4 regions of the Paenibacillus vulneris genome follow, and region 4 is predicted to be linked to each of the others. Evidence: riboswitches for the same ligand, from Rfam matches in the RefSeq annotation. Region 4 holds a riboswitch; each other region holds the start of a gene.
What was found. A riboswitch is a leader RNA that binds a small molecule or an ion and turns the genes downstream of it on or off. The one in region 4 is predicted to bind cyclic di-AMP.

Region 1: another riboswitch for cyclic di-AMP. It lies ahead of ABEA66_RS26005 (APC family permease); the one in region 4 lies ahead of ABEA66_RS05850 (C40 family peptidase).
Region 2: another riboswitch for cyclic di-AMP. It lies ahead of ABEA66_RS19630 (TrkH family potassium uptake protein); the one in region 4 lies ahead of ABEA66_RS05850 (C40 family peptidase).
Region 3: another riboswitch for cyclic di-AMP. It lies ahead of ABEA66_RS10790 (KamA family radical SAM protein); the one in region 4 lies ahead of ABEA66_RS05850 (C40 family peptidase).

The regions. Positions count from the first base shown of each region.
Region 1 covers NZ_BAABJG010000029.1:255,750-260,380, reverse strand. Annotated here, with positions in the region: gene purB (adenylosuccinate lyase) at 1-410, shown strand, start outside; gene ABEA66_RS26010 (hypothetical protein) at 528-662, shown strand; gene ABEA66_RS26005 (APC family permease) at 677-2,512, opposite strand; cyclic di-AMP (ydaO/yuaA leader) riboswitch at 2,619-2,760, opposite strand; gene ABEA66_RS26000 (hypothetical protein) at 3,679-3,867, opposite strand; gene ABEA66_RS25995 (hypothetical protein) at 4,179-4,631, shown strand, end outside.
Region 2 covers NZ_BAABJG010000021.1:289,137-293,767, forward strand. Annotated here, with positions in the region: gene ABEA66_RS19625 (potassium channel family protein) at 1-442, opposite strand, end outside; gene ABEA66_RS19630 (TrkH family potassium uptake protein) at 459-1,811, opposite strand; cyclic di-AMP (ydaO/yuaA leader) riboswitch at 1,873-2,020, opposite strand; gene ABEA66_RS19635 (CPBP family intramembrane glutamic endopeptidase) at 2,280-3,926, shown strand; gene uvrC (excinuclease ABC subunit UvrC) at 3,972-4,631, opposite strand, start outside.
Region 3 covers NZ_BAABJG010000010.1:135,962-140,592, reverse strand. Annotated here, with positions in the region: gene ABEA66_RS10795 (hypothetical protein) at 1-1,726, shown strand, start outside; cyclic di-AMP (ydaO/yuaA leader) riboswitch at 1,878-2,015, shown strand; gene ABEA66_RS10790 (KamA family radical SAM protein) at 2,364-3,536, shown strand; gene ABEA66_RS10785 (SDR family oxidoreductase) at 3,667-4,410, opposite strand.
Region 4 covers NZ_BAABJG010000006.1:99,914-104,544, reverse strand. Annotated here, with positions in the region: gene ABEA66_RS05860 (hypothetical protein) at 86-448, opposite strand; gene ABEA66_RS36310 (zinc-ribbon domain-containing protein) at 579-779, opposite strand; gene ABEA66_RS05855 (HAD family hydrolase) at 1,075-1,767, shown strand; cyclic di-AMP (ydaO/yuaA leader) riboswitch at 2,053-2,183, shown strand; gene ABEA66_RS05850 (C40 family peptidase) at 2,189-2,740, shown strand; gene ABEA66_RS05845 (CapA family protein) at 2,916-3,998, opposite strand; gene ABEA66_RS05840 (YheC/YheD family protein) at 4,252-4,631, shown strand, end outside.

The DNA of each region.
Region 1 (4,631 bases), on a different contig from region 4:
TCGATCATTTGGCCAACAAATTGCCGATCTCGCGGCTTCAGCGCGACTTGACCGACTCGTCCGCCCTGCGCAATATGGGTGTCGGGATCGCCCATTCCTATATCGCTATGGCCGCTACTCTGCGCGGACTCTCCAGCTTGTCGGTGAACGAGCCTGCGATTCAGCAGGATCTGAACGAAAGCTGGGAAGTGCTCGGCGAAGCGATTCAAACCGTTATGCGCCGCGTCGGTTATGAGAATCCGTATGAAAAATTGAAGGAGCTCACAAGAGGCGTAGAAGTAACGCCGCAGCGCATTGCCGATTTCATTCATGGGTTAGGCTTGCCTGACGCCGAGAGAGAACGGCTGCTTCGTCTTACGCCGTCTAGCTATATCGGCATCGCGGACAAGCTGGTCCGGCACATTCAGTAATGCCGCAGCTCCCTTCATTCCTGTCTTTACCATGGAATAGTCCTCCAACTTTAAGGTTAACTTAAGAAGCAGGGACTATGCTGAATAGGCCGATACAGAATGAAGGAGTGAGTCTCCATGGAAATCAACACCCTGTTAAACGAGCTCTTCAGTTCGCAAGAGGATTGGTCCGTCAAGACCAATGAACATAGCTATATCGTCGTCCCGAATGAACCTAATAAAGAGGAAGACACTAAAGAAGAGAGAGCCTAACAGCTCTCTCTTCTTTATTCGCTTAAATGGAAGGGAACGGTAGCTACGACAACGTCCTTCTCCTTCAGCAGCCGGGACCGAATGCGATAAGCGGATTGGTTATGGAGCAGGCGGTGCCACCATTTTTTCGCTACGAATTGGGGAAGCAGCACCATGATGGTCTGCTTTTCTTTGACGTGCGCGTCGATCCGCTCGATGAAATCGACCAGCGGCTTCACAATCGTCCGGTACCGGGACCGGAATACGACCAGCCGTACCCCGGGATTCCATTGCTCCCATTTCTTCTCCATCTTTTCCTCATCTTCATCGGAAAACGAGATATAGAAAGCGACTACGTTGGGCGACAGCGTCTTGGCATAAGAAATCGTGGCGGCAACCACCCGGTGAATCCCTGCGATCGGGATAATGATGATCGATTCCCTATGGGGAAGCGGCTCATCCAGGTTGATGCGAAGCTGATCCGCGACATCCTCGTAATGGTCGTAAATTTTGGTAATAAACCATAAGAGAATCGGCGTCAAAATAATGACAATCCAGGCGCCTTCCACAAATTTGGTCACGCAAAAAATAATGAGAACAGCGAACGAGACCAGAGCCCCCAAGCCGTTAATCAAGAGCCGGCCCTGCCAACCCTTTTGCTTCTCCCGGAACCATTTGCGGACCAGGCCGCTCTGAGCCAGCGTGAAGGACAAGAAGACACCGATGGCGTATAAAGGAATCAGTGCATCGGTCTTTCCTCTGAAGGCGATCAGCAGAAGGCTGGCCAAGACGCCCAAGGTAACAATCCCAAAATGGAAGGACAAGCGGTCTCCACGGTTAGCGAACATTCTCGGGAAGTTCTTGTCTTGAGCCATGATCGATGCCAGAATGGGAAAGCCGTTAAAGCTCGTATTTGCAGCGAGTGTCAAAATCATCATCGTCGCGATTTGCGTCCCATAGTACATGGCACCGCGGCCAAATGCACTCTCCGTTACCATGGACAGCACGGAGGTATGCCCTCTCGGATCCGGCGTTACGCCATATGCCATGGTCAGGATGGTAACCCCGCCGAAGATAATGGCCAGCAAAATCCCCAGCGACAGCAAGGTCTTCTTGGCATTGTCCTTGGAAGGAGTTTTAAAATGCGGCACCGCATCCGAAATCGCCTCAATCCCGGTAACCGCAGAACAACCGGAGGAGAAAGCCTTTAACAAAACGAACATCGTCAGTCCCGCCGGTGCTGCTCCCGGAATAACATGAATGGCATTCGCATGACTGGCGCCCGTGATCAAATCAAATATCCCTTTGCCGATCAATACCAGCACACAGAGAATAAAGAAATACGTCGGGAAGGCAAATACCGTTCCGGATTCGGAGGTCCCTCTCAGGTTTAACCATACCATGAGCCAAACCAGGAACAGGGCGATCGGTACAATATAAGGGATCGCAGCAGGAAAGGCGGACGTAATAGCCTGCACTCCGGCGGATACGGAAACCGCAACCGTCAGCGTATAGTCAATCAACAACGACACACCGGTTAATCTTCCGAACGCCATCCCCAGGTTTTCCTTGGAAACCATATACGCTCCGCCGCCTTGAGGATAAGCGTCGATGACCTGTCTGTAGCTGATAACCAGGATCGTGATTAGCAAAATAATAGCGATCGCTATCGGCAGGGAATAAGCAAAGGCTGCAACCGATCCAACTGCGGCCAGCGCAATCAGAATCTGTTCCGTTCCATAAGCCACTGACGACAAGGCGTCCGACGATAATATCGGAAGCGCCTTCCAAACCGGCATCTTTTCTTGCTCCAGCTCATTGGATTTCAGCGGCCTGCCGAAAATAACTCTTTTTAATGAATCTGTTGTCACACTGCGTGCACCCCGATAACAAAAGAATTGGCGTAATAAACCATCTTAGTGTTTAATATGTCCTGTAACAACACAAAAAACACAAGGCAAGAGTCCTGTGTTCATCTCTCCTTCTCACTTCCGCTGACGAGGTTAGCTGTCGGATTAGGGCTGTGAGAAGCATGCCCTTCCTTTGCTCTACGCAATAGGATTCACCCCTTAATGATGGGTCCCCCGCTCTTCTTTCGAAGATTAAGCTTTATGAAATTATTCAAGCAACGATTGAATATTACTTTCTAATGATTCCGTTGTAAATGTGACGCGTCCCGATAAATAAACCAATTTCTGTTCTCCTTTAGTCAAAATAGCGCATACATTTCTACAGCCGTGCATCTCGCATCGTTTTTTATCAAATTGCTTTCTTTATTGAAAAAAGGGGATAGTTCCCTCCGGTTATTAAGAAGGGAACTCTTACTGTGAAGGATTTATTTCGTATAGTGTAAAAGCTAAAGAAGATTCTATGAACTATAAGGGATTGCTTTATAAAAAAAATACTTCCAAATACAATTTGAAAGTTACTTAATGGAGCTTCTTGAAAAATTGGCTAATTATTAAGCGTATCAAACCAAGAAGAGAGAGGAAGAGAAGTGCAACCATTTCAGATCGATCTCCCTCCCTCAAAAAAACTACGACGGAATAACCAACGCACTATATTTTTCCTCAAGTTGCTTTAAGTAACTTTCTGGATTTCGGCGAAAGCGCCGGCGCATTACACTTTCGTTGAGACGTGCATTCCATTGAGTACATTGTTCTTTATATCTTTCATATGGATCCGAGCCAAACCGAGCGGAAAGATTCAACCAGAACGATATACTCGCCGTTGCGAAGAATATAATTCATTCCAACTTCGTCTTCCCGTCATAAAACGATGGCGAGTTTTGGTTTGTCGGTAAAAACGTTCTATGGTCATTGTTGGTACGGGGAAGAAAAGAGTGGTCGTAACAAGAAAAGTGCCCCTTCCAGAATCCCCTGGTGTAAGAAGTTACATTCTTCACCATGGGCAGATCAGTCCCACGTACCCCAGGTTCAAAAAGAAATGGAGATATTTAAACGATTATAGTAATTTTAACTGTTTTGTTGATCCTTCTAGCATTCAGAGATTATTCCATAAATCGAAACAGCGGCTATCATCTAGACTGCCGCTGTTTTTTTATTACTTTATATTTTCTTCCTACAGCCGCCGCCACCGGACAATCATCAGGCCTTACTTCGTCCAGAAGAAGCCGGGTTGCTGCCACGGCTGCCTGCAGCCTTTTCCAGCAATGCCCGACGAGTTGGGCTTCAATCGGAAAACCGGAAGAGCGAGCTGTAGTCACGCCTGGCTACATCTTCCAGATAGAAGGATCAACTCAACGTTTTTTATTTTCGTGATTATTATCTTATTTGGATCGATTGTTGATGTTGATTAATAACCTAATGATTAATAATACCACAAGTAAAAAAAATATTGACAAAATTATTCCAGCTGGGGTTATTAAATAATACATATTAATACCCACCTTTCACTTGTTAAGATTAAAGGATTAATCTATTATACAACAAAATATAATAAATATTATAATTTTAGGTAGATATTGTAAATTTAATAGGATATAATTACCATATATTGATAAAGGAGGTAATTATTATGGTAGCAGGTATTATTCGTAGAATTGGTAGGTTATCTTTGGCTTGTGTATTTGCTTTTACCCTCTTTGCTGGATCTGCTTTAGCGCAGGAAGGTACCAGTAAGCAAAAAGTTCTCGGGTTGGAAGTGCTAAACACTTTCGAACAAGTAGTCAAAAAAGATGGTGTTGAGCTAACGATTACTAGACAGGAATTAAAAGGTGGTGCTGCAGAACTAGAAAGACTTATTCAAAATGCAAAAGCAACTGGCGAATTTATTATTCCTGCAAATCGAAATTCTAAAGTTGCAGGTTCCAGTATAACCTATGGTGGAAATGGTTGCGAGAATAATAGTTATATACAAGCTTGTGTATATGCAACTGGAACGATTAGTGTAAATTGGGCGGGTTTTGCCGGTTTCAGAACTAATGGAACAGTTATTCAAAATATTACAGGGAAATCAGGCTATGATATC
Region 2 (4,631 bases), on a different contig from region 4:
AATCTTTGGACAGCTCGATATAATCGAGCAGGTTCGGTGAAACCAGCTGATGCGCTACGCGAATCCCCATATCCCGCTCCGGGAAGATCACCCGGTCAACGCCGATCTTGTTCAGCACCTTCCCGTGAAGCTCGGAGAGCGCCTTCGTGACCACCATCTTGACACCAAGGTCCTTGAGCAGGATCGCTGTCAAAATGCTTGCCTGAATATCATCCCCGATGGAGACGACCGCACAATCAAAATTACGCATGCCTAGCGACTTCAACACATCTTCATCTGTAGAATCCGCGACGACGACATGCGTCAAGACATCGCTCATCTCCTCTACGGCTTCCTCATCCTTATCGATGCCCAAAACCTCGTATCCGAGATCCACCAGCTCCCTGGCCAAACTCGATCCGAATCTCCCCAGCCCAATCACTGCATACTGACTACGTTTCATTGTCTTAACTTTTCCCCTATCCGATGGTTATTTTCCCTTCCGGGTATCTGTATAATTCTTTTTCGGTTTTTGGCCCAAGCGCATATGCCAGCGTCAAAGGACCGAGACGGCCTGCAAACATCATCAGGCAAATCAATATTTTGCCGACATCGGTCAAATCCGTCGTCATTCCCATCGTCAAGCCAACCGTGCCGAAGGCGGAGGTCACCTCGAACAAAATCATCAGGAATGGATGGTTTTCCGTCGTGGACAAAATCATCGCAACGAAGATGACCATAAACAAGGCGATCATCGTAAGCGTAATAGCTTTCAAAATACGGTCCTTACCCAAACGGTAATGAAACAGGACAATGTCTTCCTTCCCCCGGACCATAGCTATCATCGCGCCAATCAGCGTCGTGAAGGTGGTCGTCTTGATCCCGCCCCCGGTGGAGCCAGGAGAAGCGCCTATAAACATCAGGATGATCATGAAAAACTGCGTCGCCTGGCGCAGGCTTCCCAAATCTACCGTATTGGCTCCCGCCGTGCGCGGAGTTACCGATTGGAAGAAGGCTGCCCAGATCTTGCCTCCCCACGTCAGTGAGCCTAAGGTTTTGGCATTCGTAAATTCAAATATAAAGATGACGAGTGCACCAATAAGGATAAGCAAGCCTGTCGCGCTCAAGACCACCTTGGAATGCAGCGACAGCCGCCGGTGGTTCCTGTAGTCCATCACGTCCGACATGACTACAAACCCAAGACCTCCCAGAATGATAAGCCCCATTGAAACGATATTGACGACGGGGTCATTGACATATGAGGTAAGACTCGTGAACGGACCATAGACCGATCCGAACAGGTCAAAGCCGGCATTGTTGAAGAAGGAGATCGCATGCCAGAAGCCAAAATAAATCCCTTTGGCCGGGCCCAGCTCCAACGACCATCGAATCGAGAAAATCACTGCCGCAGCGAGTTCAATTGTGAGTGAGTATCGAATGACCCGGCGGATCAACCTGACGATCCCTTCCATGCTTCCCTGATTCATCGCTTCCTGCAGGATTAACCGTTCTTTCAAGGAAATTCGCTTTTTTAGCGCAAAAGCAAACAGGGTCGCCATCGTCATAAAGCCCAGACCGCCGACCTGGATCAGCAAGATGATGACAATTTGCCCGAATTTCGAAAAAAACGTTCCCGTATCCACAACGACGAGCCCTGTCACACAGGTGGCCGATGTCGCGGTAAACAACGCATCCAGAAAGCGCAAGGGCTTGCCTGTAGCCGAGGCGACCGGGAGGGACAGGAGCATGGCTCCGGCAAGAATAATCAATGCAAAGCCGATAACTAATATTTGCGGCGGTGTGAGTTGAATTTTTTTGGTTACGGGCTTCATCGTTCACCTCAATTTCGGTTTTCAGGCAATAAAAAAGACACTGGAAACCCAATGCCTATACAGGTTCCTGCAACAAAGCCTACGAGGTTAGCTGACGGATTCGGACGCACAGGTACCCTATCAATTCCATCTCGCGAAATGGAATCGAATTCACCCCTTATTACTCATGGTTCCCCCGTTTTCAAAAAGAAATTCGGCTTTTTATTCAATTGATATGAATTATAATGTGCTTTGCTTGTAATCACAAAGTCGCTTTTACTCGAAAACGGGTAATATTCGGATTATTAGAATACTTAGGATGAAGCTGATAGAGCCGGCGCTTCGCTTTTCAACGATTTTCCCCTTCTTGCTCTGAATTTCATTGGATTTTGGCCGGGCATGTGTGCTAAGTTTAATGAATACAATGACATATCCTCACCATTTTATAAGCATAATGTAAGCTTCTAATTCTAAGTAAGGAGACATGGCATGGTAAAACGTCAAACCGACTTCCCTCTTCTCATTTTGGCACTTTTTGGAATTATTTTGTATGTATCGATCGCCGCCATCTCTTCCTGGCTCCAGGATGAATCGGTTGAGCAAGTACAGGAGGCCTCCCTCCCAACGGTTACGAAGCAGCAGGCAGCAGAGGCGGCCGTCCGGTTCGTTCAGGAGCGCTTCGGGCTCTCGGCCGATTATCGTACCGGCACCTTGTTTCAGTCTCATTCCGATCGAAGCGGCTATCTGCAAAAAGCGGAGCTGCTCGATGAATATGTCAAGCGCTTTGCCGCCTATCCTATCGATTATTTTGAGGTGGAAATTAACGACAATTCGAACCTTGCTACCTATTACGTAGAGGTTAACTTTACCAACTTAAATATAATGGGCTGGAACGCGTACTACGCTCCCTCGAGCAAAAAGCAGACTGTTGCCTCATTGGGAGACTCATTGGCGATAGCGGAGCAAGCGTTGAAGGACCAGGGCTACACGCTATCCGATTTCACGAGAATCCATCCGGTAACCGAGCCGGAACCGCCTGTAACGAACGGTCGCGGTATGCCTTACCTATTTGAGAGTAAAGACAAACAAATAGGAGAAGCCAAGCTTAGGTTAAGCTTGTCGGTAGACGGCGGAAAGGTCACGGCCTTCCATACGGCGTTTTCCATACCTGCGTCCTTTGCCGAGTGGAAGGAACAGCAGAATGACAATGCTTCCTTGATGACCCGGATTAGTCTCGGAGCTTCTCTCATCATGGCGGCTGCGGCTGTATTCCTTATGATTCGATACCGTAAAGAATGGACCTTTCGGCGCGGGATCTTTTTAACCTTCATTTTTGTTGCGATTTATATTTTCAACAATTTCAACATGCTTCCGGCATTCCGGACCATGCATTCCAATGGGCCTTCCGATTGGGGCGCTATGTTTAACCTTTGGTTTATTAATATTGTTACTGTTATCATGGCTGTCAGCGTCTATTTTTCGTTTCAGGCGGGACGTCAGCTATGGCAGAGGCAGGGCTGGATTACCTGGCCTGTTTGGAGGGACGAATCCTTTGGGGGGCATATCCGCAGCTCAATGATTCGGGGGTATTTGCTCTGCATTTTCATCCTGGCCGTGCAGCAAACGTTATTTTTCATAGCGGGCGAATACTTTGATGTCTGGTCCGTGAACGACCCTGCCGATTCCGTCCTGAACATGTCATGGCCCGCGGCTTTTCCTCTAATGGCATGGGCAGCGGCGATATCCGAGGAAGCCATCTACCGGCTGTTCGGCATCGCCTTCTTCATGAAGCTCGTTCGCAACCGGTTCCTTGCAGTGCTGCTGCCGAGCATGATTTGGGCGCTCAGTCATACGCAGTACCCTATCTACCCGGTCTATACGCGTTTTATTGAGGTAACGATCATCGGAATCATTTTTGGCTATGCCTTTTTGAAATACAGCTTGATGACCGTACTCTTCGCTCACGCAACGATGGACAGCATCCTGATGGGCTTGTCGCTATTGGACTTGAAGGGCACGCCGTTTCTCATCACCGGCATCTTCTATATCCTCTTCCCCGGGCTGGTGGGCCTGGCCGTCGCTTGGCTCCATGCCAAAGCAAAGAGGAACCCTCCGACCCTCCGTACGAGTCATTAGATTCCTCCCGGTTATAATGTCAAAAAGCAGGAAGCTTCCGCCAACCTATTCGATGGCGTTGGCTTCCTGCTGATTTTCTTCACCGCTCTCATCTTCTTGAAGCGGCTCTTCCGTTTCGCCGTTCAGCGACCGCAAAATTTGCGAAGCCAGCTTTTCCCCGATTCCAAGAGGCCGGAAATCCTCAATGCCGGCTTCTTTTATTTTTTTAAGAGAGCCGAAGTGCTTCAAGAGCGCCTTGCGCCGCTTCTCCCCGATGCCTGGAATGGAATCCAGAGTCGATACGACCATCGACTTCGCGCGCGTCTCCCGATGGAAGGTGATCGCGAAACGGTGGACCTCATCTTGAATCCGCTGGAGCAAGTAAAATTCCTGGCTGTCCCTGGGAAGCGGAACGACCTCGGGCGGGTCTCCCGTCATCAGCTCCGCCGTTTTATGCTTGGCGTCCTTAACAAGGCCGCAGACCGGGATATATAGCCCCAGCTCATTTTCAAGCACATCGACGGCCGCCGAAATCTGCCCTTTGCCGCCGTCCACGACGATAAGATCCGGCATTGGCAGGTTTTCTTTAAGTACCCGTTCGTATCTCCGGCGAATAACCTCACGCATCGTTTCGTAGTCGTCCGGCCCTTGCACCGTGCGAATCTTGTATTTGCGGTATTCCTTGCGGTCCGGCTTGCCGTCCGTAAACACGACCATGGCCGATAC
Region 3 (4,631 bases), on a different contig from region 4:
GAAAAAGACGCTGGCGTCTGTCGTGCTGGGAACAGCACTCCTCATGCAGGGAGGCATCCAGCTTCCTGCGGCTTCTGCCGCATCTGCCGAGGAGGCGGTAAGCAACCATTTGACGGAGGCGATCCAGGCTGCTGTAAAAAGCGTCTCCGTAGAGTCTACGCCGGACGGCAGCCGTATTGCCGTTACCGTGCGGCTGTATAACGGAGCCTCCGCGAAGCAGCGTATACCGGATTACGAGCTTCGGGTACAGACGCAGGATGGCGTCGAATACACGCTGGATGCCAGCTCGGATAACAAGAAGGCGCTCAAGCCTATGGAGATTGGCGAGCTGGTCTACATGAGCACGGTGGACAGCAAGGCTTCAATGAAGCTTGCCGGACTGTCCTTTGTGAAGGTCGATCCTTATGCTTATCCTAAGGCGGAGACCGTCTTACTGAGTCTTCCGCTTGGCTCGGAAGTATGGTACCCGTCAACCGGGAGCGCGCTTCCCGGCAAGGAACTAGCGTGGGGAACAGCCTTCTCTATCCCTGGAATCAACTCCGACCTGACCTATACGCCGGTCGGTTATGAGAGACAGAATACGGAGAAAGGGCCCGTAGCGGTCGTTACGCTTTTGGCTGAGAATCCAGCCGGAGGGCGGGAAACGATTCCTGATTTTCGAATCGATGCGCGTGCAGAGAAGACGTACACCGGCGTAAGGACGGAAAAGGATGCGGTCGGGCTGGAGCCCGGGGAGAAGCAATATATTCATTTTGCGATTCCGCTCGAAAGCAATGTAAATCCGGCCCGGCTGCTCGTGATGACAACCGACCTGTTCCTGCCTGCAAGCTCTCAGGCAAGCGGCTCTCAAGCTTCCGGAACAAGCGGGAAAGCGGGAGTCGCTATCGACATCGGCAGAGTGGCCGTCTCGCTGCCTTACGGGAATCAAGCCGGTTCCGCTGTGTCATCGGCTTATGCTATGGGGACGCCGATCGCGGTAGATCCTCTCTCCAAAATTCTGGATCATACGCAGGTGTCGCTGATGGAGCTTCATATGACCCAGAATCCGGGAGAAGGCTACAAAACGGCGGTCGGTAAGTTTATCCTTACCAGCACAAGCGATAAGCCGATACCGACACCCGCCTTTGATGCGGAGCTTGTGGGCAGCGGCGGTGCAGCCTATTCCGGTGTTCGCCAGACGGAGGTATCCGCTTCAATGAATCCGGGGTTGAGCTATGTCGTAAGCTATGCGTTTAACGTGCCGCAAACCGAAGCGGGAGAGGGGCTTGTCTTGAGGCTGCTCGACAGCCAGACGGCGGCTCCGTACAAAGTCGCTGTCGCTTCCGTACAAACGGCGCTGCAGAAGGAGACGGATTCCGATACGATGCAGCTGTATCCTTTTGACATCAGGCTGGTTAATTCCACGGTAGGCACGAACTACCTGGCTACCAACAGCTCATACTCCTATAAAATGAAGCTGGAGCTGGAGATCAAGCAGGCGGAAAATGTGGTGGTCGATTCCAATTTCTCCAAGCTGCATTTTGAGGTCGTCGACAAGCTGGGCCGTGTGCTGGGAACGGCGGATGGAAGCTTTACCGGAGCGCAGAGGCTGGTCAGCGGCATTCAAAATATTGTAACGAATAATATTCAGAGCGAGCAGTTCGAATTCCCGATATCGGTCAATGTGTATGAGTTATTCGAAACGCCGGGCGGCCAGGCCAAGCGGTTTTTGAAGACGTTGAACTAAACGGTACATTAGAGGTAGTCCCGATCGCCGGGGCTGCCTCTTTTCATTAGGGCAATGTACCCTGTGGGGTATTGTACTGAGAGAGCAATGAAGCCGTTGGGATCCCAAAATTCTCCTGATACAATTTGACTCAACCTTGACCGTAGTGTATGATAAGAATACGCTTAATTTCCGGTTTATTCATCGGAAAGCGGGGGAACCACTTTTTGGGGCGAATCATGATTTGCATGTAGGGAACCATCTTTCCCGAGCCCGGCAGCTAACCTCGTCAGCAGTGGATGGGTCAAATTGAATTTTTATGCATGCTGTATTGCATTCATTGACCCGTGGTTTCGGGTCTTTTTATTTTGGCTGAATGGACCCGAATTGAGCGATAGTCGGCGTTGTACCGGACTGCATGCAAGCAGTCTAAAGTACAAAGGCCCTGTTGCTGCTCGGGTCTTTTTGTTGTTATCTAAACCAATAATTATAAAATTTTACTTATTATGGCAAAAAAACAATTTTCATATTAAGAGCGAGGGAGGGATGCTGCCAGACATTCAGTTAGTACAGGGAAAAGAGTAAGGAGGAAGCCAAGCCCGCAGGAAAGCAGGTGCACTGCAGCCTAAACAATCTGTCAATTCAAGGAGGATCCCCCATGCCGCAACCGAAATATATTACCGATATTAACAAAATCACGGAAATCCCGGAGCAGGATAGAAAGAAACTGCAGCAAATAACGGATAAGTTCGTGTTTCGCGTGAACGATTATTACCTGAAGCTGATAGACTGGAGCGACCCGAGCGATCCTATCAAAAAGCTGGTCATTCCGAATGAAGGGGAATTGTCCGAATACGGCCGTTGGGATGCATCCGACGAGGATACGAACTATGTGGTCCCCGGGTGCCAGCATAAGTATAAGACGACGGCGCTGCTCATCGTATCGGAGGTGTGCGGTGCCTATTGCCGGTACTGCTTCCGCAAACGGTTGTTTCGCAACGATGTCAAGGAAGCGCTGTCCGACGTCAATCCGGGCCTGGACTATATCGCCGCCCACCCCGAAATCAACAATGTGCTGCTAACGGGCGGCGACAGCTTGATTCTTGCTACGCCTAAGCTTGCCTCTATCCTGGAACGGCTAAGAGCCATCGAGCATGTGCAAATTATACGGCTGGGCTCCAAAATCCCCGTGTTTAATCCGATGCGAATTTATGAGGATGAGGCGTTGCTTGATACCATTCGCCAATATTCCACAGCCGACAAGCGCATTTATGTTATGGCTCATATTAACCATCCTCGCGAGATCACACCTGAAGCCAAGCGGGGCTTCGAGGCGCTGCATCAGGCGGGCGCTATCGTCGTCAATCAAACGCCGATTCTTAAAGGAATCAATGATAACCCGGCCGTCTTGGCCGAGCTGCTTGACAAGCTCTCGTGGGCAGGCGTGACTCCTTATTATTTCTTTATTAATCGTCCCGTTGCCGGGAATCGCGATTTTGTCCTCTCGCTGCAGGAGGTGTACCGGATTGTCGAGCAGGCTAAAGCAAGAACCTCCGGCTTGGGAAAAAGAATCCGGTTATCCATGAGCCACACGTCCGGAAAAATCGAGATTTTGGCGATAGAGAACGGCAAGGCTTATTTAAAATATCATCAGTCCCGCGAGGATCAATACGGCAAATTCATGATAATGGACTGCCCCAAGGATGCAGCCTGGTTCGATGATTTGCCCGGAAACGAGCAGTATTGGAAGCGGCCCAAGAAAAAATCAGAGGCTATTGTCTCTGTAAATGAGCTTCCCGACATGCCGCGGGGGAGAAGCTTGAGCAGTTGATTTATAGGGGGAAACGTAGAAGGAAGGCATCCTGCCATGGATGCCTTTTTTTGTTTCACGTAATTAAAAATTATGTAGTAATGAAATCGCCGCCCAACTTCACCACTAATGGAAGTTGGGCGGCACCGTTTTATAAGCTTTGCGATGTGGGGCGGACAATCAACTCGTTAATTGTCACGTTAGTCGGCTGCTGGATTGCAAACAATATCGTTTTGGCAATGTCGTTAGGGTCAAGTTGGTTCCATTCCTGACTCCCCAATTTCTCGAGCGCGGGATAAATCGAGTTATCCGTAATGGTATCATACAGCTCGGTTTCTACTGCCCCAGGGGAAATGAGGGTCGTCCGAATATTTTGTTTAGCCCCCAGTTCGGTTCGCATGCCTTCCGTTAACACCCGAACGGCATGCTTGGTAGCACTATAAATAGAGCTCGACGGGAAGAGGATGTGCCCTGCAATGGAGGAGAAATTAATAATATGTCCCTCATTGCGTTCTTCCATATGTTTGTACACTGCTGCCATCCCATAGAGGACACCTTTAATGTTCACATCAATCATTCGTTCCCATTCATCGACCTTTAAATTCCTGAAAAACGAGAGCGGCATGATCCCGGCATTATTAATCAAGATGTCGATTTGTCCATAGGTTTGAATGGTTTCATCCGCCAATGCTTCAACGTCGGCACGCGAAGTGACGTCAGTCACCTTGTAACTGGCTTCGCCTCCAGCATTGCGGATTTCATCCTGCAGCTGCTGCAATCGCTCTTCCCGGCGAGCGGCAAGCATGACTTTAATGTCGTGTTGAGCGAGAAGCTTGGCCGTAGCCGCCCCCATTCCGCTGCTTGCGCCTGTGATGATTGCTACTTTTGTATTCATGTGTACTTCCCCTTTGTTCATTTATTAGCCATTCGTCGCTGGCTTGATTCTAGGTTATCAATTAGAGTTTACTATAAGTCAAGCCCTGGCTAATAAATCATTTGTGCAGGCGGAAAATCCTATAATTCCGTGGTTATTCACACAAAGTGGAGTGATATGGAAAAGAATAAGACAAAATTATTTATAGTTTACTCTAATGGATACACCCAAAAAAGCGCGCC
Region 4 (4,631 bases):
AGCAAAAGCATCCCGAAAGACGCCTTACCAGGCTCGGGATGCTTTTTTGACATGTAGCATGCGTGGTTCTTGCCCAAATGAAGAATCAGGATTTTTTGGCTTTAGAACGGTTAGTGCGTTTAGAACGATTAGAACGATTAGAACGATTAGAGGGATTAGTTGGATTAGTTGGATTAGATGAATTAGAGCGATTTTGCCTATGTCCGCCATGACCGCCATGCCAGCCTCCGTGGCCTCCATGCCAGCCGCCATGACCGCCATGCCAGCCGCCATGACCGCCGTGCCAGCCGCCATGCCAGCCGCCATGACCGCCGTGCCAGCCGCCATGCCAACCTCCCGGCCAACCGCCGCCATACCAGCCCCCGTATGGGTAACTCCAAGTGCTGTAGGTACCGATAGGAACCGTCACAACGGTTGGATAAGTATAGGGAATATAAGCCATTGCCATAGTCTCCTTTGCTTGTTTTGATACCAACAATGTATGCTCGGGAGACAAATCGTGATACTTGACCTAGAGAAATAGGCATTTGTCATGCATAAAAAAAGAGAGCGGCACCGCCGCCCAAAATCCAAAGCTTCTATTTGGCAAAATAATATATGATAGCGGCGATGATTAGAACAATGATAATGATCCATGTGATAGTACCCGCTTTAGAGCTGCTTTTTTGGTCAGGTGGGGATGCGGCTTGATCCGTTGAGCTTAAGAAGGTTCCGCAATACTTACAGACAATGTCTCCGTCACTCATCTTTTCATTACATTTTGAACAAAATTTCACCATTTGCATCACCCGCAATCTGATGGATTTTGTTAACTAGGCGCTTCATTACATATGTATGGTTCAACCATCGTTCCATCCATATCCAGAATGGATTGATAAACAATAAATATGCTTAAAGTGAGATGAATTGCTCGGATTCACAAGGCTGCATTGACACGTGGAGATTATTGGAATTATGATGTCTAAAGGATACTTTACACGTCCGCTATGACTTCCCTATGAGCTTAATGCTTAGGAAAGCCTCGTTTGACAATGATCATGTATAAAAAGAAAACAGCATTCGGAGGAGTTAACCATGAAACCGACTTTATCCAAGCCGGAAGCGATGATATTTGATTTGGACGGGACGTTGTTCCAGACGGAAACGCTGCTTCTGCCGGCTTACCATGCCACATTTGACCAGCTGAGGGCTGAAGGAGCCTATTCGGGACCTACGCCGCCGGAGAGCGAAATATTGGGAAGCCTGGGGATGCTGCTCGAGCATATATGGCAGCGGGTGATGCCGGATACGGATGTTCAGGTGCACCGCAGAGCAGATGAATTGCTGCTGGACTATCAAATTCAGGGTCTGCTGCGCGGGGAAGGGCGGCTGTACGATGGAGTTGCGGATACGCTGAAGGCGCTGCATGAGCAAGGCGTTCGCCTGTTCGTAGCGAGCAATGGGCTGGAGTCTTATGTGAAAAATGTTATTCAGCATAAAGGGCTGGGACCTTTATTCGAAGGTTTATACAGTGCCGGAGAATTCAGAACCCGTTCCAAGGTGGATCTGGTCCGCATGCTGTTGGAAACCTATAACGTAAAGACGGCCTGGATGGTCGGGGATCGTTCCTCTGATGTGGAAGCGGGTCTTGAGAACGGGTTAACGGTTATCGGCTGCGATTATGCCGGTTTCCGCAAAGAAGGGGAGCTGGAGGGAGCCCATGAGCAAATCGGCAGCTTTAGTGAGCTGTTCTCTCTGCTTCAGACTTCGCTGCAGCAGTCCCGATAAAACATCAATTTCAAAAAGGTTGCACTTGGAGCTGTCAATTTCATAGGAAATTAATGGGGAGGCCGGAATTTCGGTCTCCCTTTCATTTACATCCAAAGTCTGTTTTTTCGCGGAATAACCCCTATGCAAGCTGAAATATTTTACAATCCTCTACTTTTTCTGGCTGCTCAGGTATGCCGATGGAATAATTTGCACCATGAAATAGCCAGGTGCCCATGCTACACTAGAGTGGCTCAAAAAACCAGAAACGCGGTTTCAACGCCGCTTGGGTTATATAGGGCAAAATCATAATAAAGGCCGAAGCTAATAGAAGCACGGGGGAACCAATCTTTGGGGTGAAGCCGCGTCAGCGGCAGGGTGATTGACCTTTGACCCGAATCCGTCAGCTAACCTCGCAGGCCGAAAAAAGGAGAGGTTTATTTTGAATCGTTTGATGAAAATTGTTTTGACAAGTGCTTTGGCACTTAGCCCGATTATCGGTGTAACTGGAGTATCCGCAGCTCCCGCAACAACATCTACCGTATCGAGCACCAAGGCGTCGACATTATCTGTTGCCGCTAAACGGGACAAGGTTGTTAAAACGGCGCTTTCTCTGCAGGGTAAAGTTCAGTATGTTCCGTGGACACAACGCCAAGAGGCCCACGCTCCATATAAAACGGACTGCTCCGGTTTTACGGCTCTCGTTTATAAACTCGCTAACGTTGGAGTTACTCTAGTTGATAGAGACGATGACCATCAAGCCCAAGTAGGAACAAAAATCACTTCCTACAAGAACCTGCAAAAGGGCGACCTGCTGTTCTTCGGTAACATTGGAAGCTCGAAAAGCATGAAAGACGTAGGCCACGTGGGGATCTATATCGGTAACGGTAAAATGATTCACAACATCAACAGCAAATCCGACGTGAAAATTTCGGATATCAACTCGAGCTACTACAAAAACAAATTTATGTTCGCTAGAAGAGTAATTAAATAATAGGGCACGTACCTTAATCTAGCATGAATATAAAATAATAAAAGCCTTCCAAGCCTGGGACCCGGATAACGGACCGCTTGGAAGGTTTTTTCCATATTAACAGCTGTATAATTTCGATGATCCCCGCAATGGAATCAGCTGCGGAGACAAAGCCTCATTTTTTGTGATTCTAGCGTTAAAGAATTTTAAAGTCCGACTGATGATGGTATCTGGGAATATGCTTTTTTAAGTGATGGACCATTTTTGACATGCGCTCCGCTTCGTTTCCATTCCGGTTCGGATGTTTTTCCAGCGTGTTTAATAATGGAACGACCCGAAAAGCGGTACGTCCTCCAATCTTGGTGCTGCGAGTCCATGTAGGGATAAAATCGGCCTGAACGATCTGTACCCTTCCATCGTCATGCTTTCGAATATGAAGACGGTTAATAAGACCGGTCAGCGTATGATCGTTTCCGTATAATCGGGTAGAAACGAAATTCCCCAAGGAATAAGCGGCGTACCTTTTTTTCTTGACCCCGGTAATATCCCTGGATTCCTGGAAAATAGCCGGTTGGATGACATGGGAATGCGCCCCGAGAATAATATCGGCGCCGTGCTTGAACAGTAGTTGGAAGTAACGCTTCTGCTCCTCATTCGGATACTTGCTGTATTCTCTTCCGAAGTGCATGCATACGATAATAAGATCCACCGATCTCGACTTTAGCCTTCGGATGTCGGATATGATTTTGCTTGGACTAATCCGATTGACGGCCCAGGATTGACCGCTTGGTACCGGGATTCGGTTGGTTGTTTTAGTATAGGACAAAATACCGATTTTGATTCCTTTGACATTTTTAATCAATAATTGTTGAGAATCTTTGTGCGTGCGGAAAGTTCCCGTATGCGACAACCCCTTGGAGTCAAGCACCTTAAGGGTTCGTTTCAGTCCGTTAATGCCGCAATCCATACAATGGTTGTTTGCCGTTGTCAGTACGTCGAATCCCAGCCTTTTTAAAGTGCTGGCAAAGGAATCGGGACAATTGAACAGCGGCCATCCAGTTTTGGCGCTTCTTCGCGATACGGTGTACCCGATCTCCGGGCCTGAAAAAGTGGTTTCTAGATTTCCAATGGTTAGATCTGCATCACGCAAATAGGGAGCAACCGGTTCAAATATCTCGTCAAAGGAATAACGCTTCTCTCCGGTGACTCTGGCGCTGCCAATAAGTCGATATTTCATTAAAAAATCCCCGACCGCGGCGATCGTAATGTCCGTACTCATGACCCATCCCCGTTTCTGTTGAAATAATCGTCTGCCGGGCCCTCGAAGAGTGGAACCGCATAATATCATATGAGCCTGCCGTTGGATCTGTCTTTGCTTTATAAGCCCATTTTTGGAGGTAAAGTGTGCAGTCCTATATGAATACAGGCGAGGTACTCTTTCCTTTGGAGCCGAATAGTATAAGTAACGTCATATTGCTTGGTTGTATGTATTGGCGTTCAACCGCTGCTCATCACACGGAGGAGATCCTACAGTGAAAGGAAATTTGCTTAAGTATCCCGGCGGAAAATGGTTGAAGCACGAGGCGCTTTGGAGTGAAGATGCGCTTCGCGCCCTGTTGCCGGAGACGGAGATGTTTTCTGCGGACACGTTCATTCAAATGATCGAAAAGCATACGGTCCTTTTTCTCAAACCGGATCTTGGAATGAGGGGACAAGGCATTATTAAGGTATCACGGGAAGAAGGCGGAGCCTGCATCGTCAGGACAGCTGCAAAGACCTACAGATACCGTAACGTACATGATGCCTCCCACAAGCTGAATAAGCTGACGGAGGGCAAAAGCTATATTGTTCAGCAAGGGATAGATTTGATCAGGATTAAAGGAAGCCCGGTAGATTTCCGGGTGCTGCTCCA